Linked DNA regions of Chelativorans sp. AA-79. The protein of the gene in region 1 interacts with the protein of each later gene in a pairwise test. Links are inferred from orthologs where the notes say so. Each region holds a gene or a part of one and is shown in the gene's direction. Other genes may lie near its edges.

Evidence for each region.
Region 2: the proteins of PVE73_RS16045 (region 1) and PVE73_RS02725 interact in binary tests that used the Escherichia coli proteins (3 or more experiments, as listed by UniProt). The link is inferred for Chelativorans sp. AA-79 from one-to-one orthologs.

The regions. Positions count from the first base shown.
Region 1 is NZ_CP120361.1:3,277,741-3,281,039, forward strand. The notes cover bases 69-3,056. They hold PVE73_RS16045 (ABC-F family ATP-binding cassette domain-containing protein), read left to right. Parts: upstream 69-617; coding sequence 618-2,495; downstream 2,496-3,056. Other genes in these bases: PVE73_RS16040 (hypothetical protein), read left to right, coding at 69-501; PVE73_RS16050 (DNA polymerase III subunit chi), read right to left, coding at 2,690-3,056. In the rest of the region: more of PVE73_RS16040, read left to right, coding at 1-68; more of PVE73_RS16050, read right to left, coding at 3,057-3,115; PVE73_RS16055 (leucyl aminopeptidase), read right to left, coding at 3,147-3,299. UniProt on the Escherichia coli protein: Genetic data indicate it may be involved in ribosome assembly or function.
Region 2 is NZ_CP120361.1:548,856-552,674, forward strand. The notes cover bases 126-3,633. They hold PVE73_RS02725 (2-oxoglutarate dehydrogenase E1 component), read left to right. Parts: upstream 126-445; coding sequence 446-3,433; downstream 3,434-3,633. Other genes in these bases: sucD (succinate--CoA ligase subunit alpha), read left to right, coding at 126-312; odhB (2-oxoglutarate dehydrogenase complex dihydrolipoyllysine-residue succinyltransferase), read left to right, coding at 3,471-3,633. Also shown: more of sucD, read left to right, coding at 1-125; more of odhB, read left to right, coding at 3,634-3,819. UniProt on the Escherichia coli protein: E1 component of the 2-oxoglutarate dehydrogenase (OGDH) complex which catalyzes the decarboxylation of 2-oxoglutarate, the first step in the conversion of 2-oxoglutarate to succinyl-CoA and CO(2).

The DNA.
Region 1 (3,299 bases):
GTCGGCGGTTCCAGCCTCGCCGACGCCAAGGCGAATGTGAGCGCAGGCGGCGCCAACGGCGTCAACAGCAACCTCAGCGCCAATGTCGGAGGCTCGAGCGGACTTCTCGACACCGATGCCAATGTGAGCATTGGTGGTAGCAACGGCATCAATGCCAGCGTCGGCGCCAATGTCGGTGGCTCCAGCCTGATCGACGCCGATGTCGACATCAGCCTCGGCGGCGGCGGCGCTGGTGGCGGTGGCGGCGGTGGCGGCGGCGGCGGCGGTGGCGCTGGTGGTGGCGGCGGCGGCGGCGGTGGCGGCGGCGCTGGTGGTGGCGGCGGCATCGCCGGCGGCGGCGGTGGCGCTGGCAATGGCGCCATCCGCAGCCTCGTGGCCGGCATGTCCGACGAGGAACTCCGGCGCAACAAGAAGCTCTGCCGCGGCATCCTGTCCAGCCCGGCAAGCTACGAGAGCAACCTCGTGGAGCTCTGCCGTCTGCTGCAGATGGCAAGCCGCTAAAGAAACCTATCGTTCAGGAACGGCCCGCGTCCGCGCGGGCCGTTTTGCGTCGGCGGCCGTAAAATGAGCCGCGCAGGCTTGCAACCGTGCGCCGCCTCGGCCAAAACCTCGCGGCCATGCTTACGATCACCGATCTTTCTCTTCGCGTTGCCGGTCGTCTCCTCATCGAGCACGCCTCCCTCACGCTGCCAGCCGGCACTAAGGCCGGCCTTGTCGGCCGCAACGGCACCGGCAAGACGACGCTTTTCCGCGCCGTCACGGGGGAGCTTTCGCCGGAAACGGGCTCCATCAGCCTGCCCAAGGGCACGCGCATCGGCCAGGTGGCGCAGGAGGCGCCGGGCACGGAAGAGCCCCTGATCGACATCGTGCTCAAGGCCGATACCGAGCGGGACCGCCTGATGCGCGAAGCCGAGACGGCGAAGGACCCGCACCGAATCGCCGAGATCCAGACGAGGCTTGCCGATATCGACGCCCATTCGGCGGAAGCGCGCGCGGCCGCGATCCTCGCCGGCCTCGGCTTCGACGTGGAGGCACAGAAACGGCCTGCCTCATCCTTCTCCGGCGGTTGGCGCATGCGCGTGGCCCTTGCGGCCGTGCTCTTCGCCGAGCCCGATCTCCTGCTCCTCGACGAGCCGACCAACTATCTCGACCTCGAAGGGACCTTGTGGCTCGAAGGCTATCTGGCGCGCTATCCCCACACCGTGCTCCTCATCAGCCACGACCGCGACCTGCTCAACCGCGCGGTCAACAACATCGTGCACCTGGAACAGAAAAAGCTCACCTTCTGGCGCGGCGGCTACGACCAGTTCGCCCGGCAATATGCCGAAAAGGCGGAACTGCAGGAGAAGATGCGCGCCAAGCAGGAGGCGCAGAAGAAGCATATGGAGGCTTTCGTCGAGCGCTTCCGCTACAAGGCATCCAAGGCAAGGCAGGCGCAGTCGCGGCTGAAGGCCATTGCGCGGCTGCAGCCGATCGCCGCCGCGGTCAACGAGAACGTGATGCCCTTCCGCTTTCCGAACCCCGTGAAGGCGGTCGCCTCCCCCATCGTCGCCATCGAGGGCGGGGCGGTGGGCTACGAGCCGGGCAGGCCGGTGCTGAGAAACCTCACATTGCGCATCGACAATGACGACCGGATCGCGCTTCTGGGATCGAACGGCAACGGCAAGTCCACCTTCGCGAAGCTGATCGCGGGCAGGCTGAAGCTCGAGGCGGGGGCCGTGACGCTCGCGCCGGGCCTGAAGGTCTCGATCTTCGCCCAGCACCAGCTCGACGACCTCAGGCCGGACGAGAACGCGCATCAGCATGTCCGCAGGCTGATGCCGGATGCGCCGGAGGCCAGGGTGCGCGCGCGGGTGGCCCAGTTCGGGCTATCCACTGAGAAGATGGACACGCCGGCGAAGGAACTTTCCGGCGGCGAGAAGGCGCGCCTCCTGATGGGCCTCGCCTCCTTCGACGCACCGCATCTCTTCATCCTCGACGAGCCGACGAACCACCTCGATATCGACAGCCGCGAGGCCCTCATCGACGCGCTCAACAGCTATGAGGGCGCGGTGATCCTCATCAGCCACGACCGGCACCTGATCGAGTCCTGCGCCGACCGGCTGTGGCTCGTCGACAAGGGCACGGTGCGGCCCTATGACGGCGACATGGAGGATTACCGCGCGCGCACCACCGGGGGCGCGAGCCGCAACCGGGAGAAGCGCGAGGCCGACAAGGCGTCCAAGGCCGACCGGCGGCGCGAGGCCGCCAAGCGCCGTGCGGCTTTCGAGCCGCTCGCCAAGGAGATCAAGGCGACGGAAGGCCTGATCGAGCGCATGCGAAAGCGGCTCGAATCCATCGAGTCGCAGATGGCCGACCCGGGGCTCTACGAGCGTGACCCGGGAAAGGTCGCAACGCTTGCCAAGGAGCGCGGGGAACTCGTCCAGACCATCGCGCGGCAGGAAGAGAAGTGGCTGGAGCTTTCGGCGGAGTACGAGGAGGGAGTGGCGGAGTAGTTGGGGCGGTGGCTGAAGATGCAGCCGGCCGCCACTCGGAACCGAGTTCTCCTCCTGTGTGTTCTTGATTGCCGGTAATGCGTCGATGTTCAGGCATGGATCCTCGTGCCAAGCCCGAGGATCCATCCCTGAACGTTTCCACCGGCAAGGCGAGCAAGCAAAGGGCAACGAAATACTCCCCTACTCCCCTACCCTCACGCCTTCTTCTGCCAGCGCCGGTCGGGCCCCTGCTGCCAATAGGTGACGTCGTGGCCGGCTGCTTTCATGACCTTCCATTGCGCACGGGCGGCTTCCAGCTGGCCGGCATCATGCCCGTCGAACAGGAAGACGGCGCGCTGGTAGCCTTCGAGCGCTCCCGGCTCCGCACTGTCCACCAGGAAGCGGATCGTCGCGGCGTTGGGATTGGCGGCGGTGGTGGTGAGGATCACCGGCTGCTCGGCCGCATGGGGCTCGCGATCCGTCCCGTGCGGCACGAAACTGTCGTCGCGGAAGGTCCAAAGCCGTGAATCGAGCGCGTCGCGACGCTCCTCGCTCGCCGTCTGGATGCCGACGCGCCAGCCTCGCTCGAGGCTCTTTTCCACAAGCGGAGGCAACGCCTCTTCCAGCGTCGACTCGGTCATGTGGTAGAAAAGGACGTCCACCCCTACCCCTCTATCTCTCGTAGTGATCGGCCACGAGGCGGTCGAGCAGGCGCACGCCGAATCCGGAAGCCCAGGACTGGTTGATCTCTGAGGACGGCGAGCCCATCGCCGTGCCCGCCACGTCGAGATGCGCCCAGGGCGTGTCGTCCACGAACCGCTTGAG
Region 2 (3,819 bases), 2.7 Mb from region 1 along the record:
CTGGAGATGTTCCTGGCCGACGACGAGACGAAATCCATCATCATGATCGGCGAGATCGGCGGCTCGGCGGAAGAGGATGCCGCGCAGTTCCTGCTCGACGAGGCCAAGCGCGGCCGCAAGAAGCCGATGACTGGCTTCATCGCCGGCCGCACGGCGCCCAAGGGCCGCACCATGGGCCATGCGGGCGCGGTGATCTCCGGCGGCAAGGGCGGCGCGGAAGACAAGATCGCGGCCATGGAGCGGGCGGGCATCAAGGTGTCGCCCTCTCCGGCCCGGCTCGGAAAAACCTTGGTCGAGGCGATCAAGGGTTAGCGAGTAGCGAATAGGGGAGTAGCGAATAGGGACGTACAGGATCGGCGGATGCGCGAGAGGAAATCCCTGCTCGCTATTCGCTACTCCCTACTCGCTCTGAACAGGAGACGAAGCCAAAAGCTTCGAGATAAAGATGGCACGGCAGAACCAGGCCAACGACGATTTTTCCATCACCTCGTTCCTCTACGGCGGCAACGCCGCTTATATCGAGGATCTCTACGCATCCTATGAAAGCGATCCGGGCTCGGTCAGCGATGACTGGCGCGCCTTCTTCAGCCAGCTCAAGGATAACGCCGCGGACGTGAAGAAGAGCGCGGAGGGCGCCTCCTGGAAGAAGAAGGACTGGCCGCTCACCGTCAATGGCGAACTGGTCTCCGCGCTCGACGGCAATTGGGCGGCGCTCGAAGGAGACATCGACCTCAAGCTCAGGAAGAAGGCGGCCGAAGGCGGCGTGGCCCTCTCGGAAGCCGAGGTGCACCGCGCCACGCGTGATTCCGTCCGCGCCATCATGATGATCCGTGCCTACCGCATGCGCGGGCACCTGCACGCCAATCTCGATCCGCTCGGCATCGCCAACCCGCTCGAGGACTACAACGAGCTTTCGCCCGAGGCCTACGGCTTCACGGAGGCGGATTTCGACCGGCCGATCTTCATCGACAACGTGCTCGGGCTGGAGACCGCCACCATCCGGGACATGCTGGCGATCCTGAAGCGCACCTACTGCTCCACGCTCGGCGTGGAATTCATGCACATCTCCAACCCCGAGGAGAAGGCCTGGATCCAGGAGCGCATCGAGGGGCCGGACAAGGGCGTGGCCTTCACCGCCAACGGCAAGAAGGCGATCCTGCAGAAGCTGATCGAGGCGGAAGGCTTCGAGCAGTTCATCGACGTCAAGTATAAGGGCACCAAGCGCTTCGGCCTCGACGGCAGCGAATCGCTCATCCCCGCGCTGGAGCAGATCATCAAGCGCGGCGGCCAGTTGGGCCTCCAGGAGATCGTGCTCGGCATGGCCCATCGCGGCCGTCTCAACGTGCTCTCCCAGGTCATGGGCAAGCCGCACCGCGCCATCTTCCACGAGTTCAAGGGCGGCTCCATCGCCCCTGACGACGTGGAGGGCTCGGGCGACGTGAAGTACCATCTCGGCGCCTCCTCCGACCGGGAGTTCGACGGCAACAAGGTGCACCTGTCGCTGACCGCCAATCCATCCCATCTGGAGATCGTCGATCCGGTGGTGATGGGCAAGGCCCGCGCCAAGCAGGACCAGCTTTACGGCCGCACGCGTGACGAGGTGGTGCCGCTTCCCGAGCGCGCCCGCGTCATGCCGCTTCTCCTGCACGGCGATGCCGCCTTCGCCGGCCAGGGCGTCGTCGCGGAATGCCTGGGGCTATCGGGGCTGCGCGGCCACCGCGTCGGCGGCACGGTGCACTTCATCATCAACAACCAGATCGGCTTCACCACCAATCCGCGCTTCTCGCGCTCCTCGCCCTATCCTTCAGATGTGGCGAAGATGATCGAGGCGCCGATCTTCCACGTGAACGGCGACGATCCGGAAGCGGTGGTCTATGCCGCCAAGGTGGCCACCGAGTTCCGCATGGCCTTCCACAAGCCGGTCGTCATCGACATGTTCTGCTACCGCCGCTTCGGCCACAATGAGGGCGACGAGCCGGCGTTCACGCAGCCGATCATGTACAAGATGATCCGGTCGCATCCCACGACGGTCGAGATCTATTCGAAGAAGCTCGTCGAGGAAGGCCTCGTCACCAAGGACGACATCGACCAGATGCGGGCCGAGTGGCGCTCGACGCTCGAGGCGGAGTTCGAGGCCGGGCAGTCCTACAAGCCCAACAAGGCCGACTGGCTCGATGGCGCCTGGTCGGGCCTCAAGAAGGCCGATGACGAGGACGAGCAGCGCCGCGGCAAGACCGCCGTGCCGGTGAAGACGCTCAAAGAGATCGGCAAGACGCTGACGGAGGTGCCTGAGGGTTTCGAGGTTCACCGCACCATCCGGCGCTTCCTGGACAACCGCAAGAAGATGATCGAGACCGGCGAGGGGATCGACTGGGCGACGGCCGAGGCGCTGGCCTTCGGCTCGATCCTGCTCGAAGGCAATCCCGTGCGCCTTTCCGGCCAGGATTCGGAGCGCGGCACCTTCTCGCAGCGCCATTCCGTGCTCTACGACCAGCGCGACGAGAATCGGTATATCCCGCTCAACCATCTGGGACCGCAGCAGGCCTATTACGAGGTCATCAACTCGATGCTTTCGGAAGAGGCGGTCCTGGGCTTCGAGTACGGATATTCACTGGCCGAGCCGCGGGCGCTGACGCTCTGGGAAGCCCAGTTCGGCGATTTCGCCAACGGCGCACAGGTGGTGTTCGACCAGTTCATCTCGTCGGGCGAGCGCAAGTGGCTGCGCATGTCCGGCCTCGTCTGCCTCCTGCCGCACGGCTATGAGGGCCAGGGGCCGGAGCACTCCTCCGCCCGCCTGGAGCGCTTCCTGCAGATGTGCGCCGAGGACAACATGCAGGTGGCGAACTGCACCACCCCCGCCAACTACTTCCACGCCCTGCGCCGGCAGCTGAAGCGCGACTTCCGCAAGCCGCTCATCCTGATGACGCCGAAGTCGCTCCTGCGGCACAAGCGGGCGGTCTCGACCCTTTCGGAACTGTCGGGCGAGAGCTCGTTCCACCGGCTTTTGTGGGATGATGCGCAGTCTTTGCCGGGCGAGCCGATCAAGCTCGTCAAGGATTCGAAGATCCGACGCGTCGTCATGTGCTCCGGCAAGGTCTATTACGACCTCTACGAGGAGCGCGAGAAGCGCGGCGTCAACGATGTCTATCTCCTGCGCGTGGAACAGCTCTACCCGTTCCCGGCCAAGGCACTGATCACGGAGCTGTCACGCTTCCGCAATGCGGAGATGGTCTGGTGTCAGGAGGAGCCCAAGAACATGGGCGCCTGGTCTTTCATCGATCCCTATCTCGAATGGGTGCTGCAGCACATCGAAGCGAAGAACAAGCGCGTGCGCTATGCGGGCCGGCCGGCCTCCGCTTCGCCCGCCACCGGCCTCATGTCCAAGCATCTGGAGCAGCTCGCGCAGCTTCTCGAAGACGCGCTGGGCGGCTGAACGCAACGACCTCAAAAAGAACCGACGGAACAGAACCATGGCTACTGAAATCCGCGTTCCCACTCTGGGTGAATCCGTTACCGAGGCCACCATCGGCCGCTGGTTCAAGCAGGTCGGCGACGCGATCGCCGTCGACGAGCCCCTCGTCGAGCTCGAGACCGACAAGGTGACGGTGGAGGTGCCTGCGCCTTCCGCCGGCACGCTGCAGGAGATTTCCGTCAAGGAAGGCGAGACCGTCGAGGTCGGGGCGCTGCTCGGCTCCATCGGCGGGGGCGGCGCTGCTGCCGCGCCGGCCAGGCAGGCGCCCGCCCGGGAAGAGAAGGAGGAAGCCGTGGCGCAGGCCGCGGGTGCCGCCGGCAGCGAAGACACCGGGCAAGCCGTCGAGA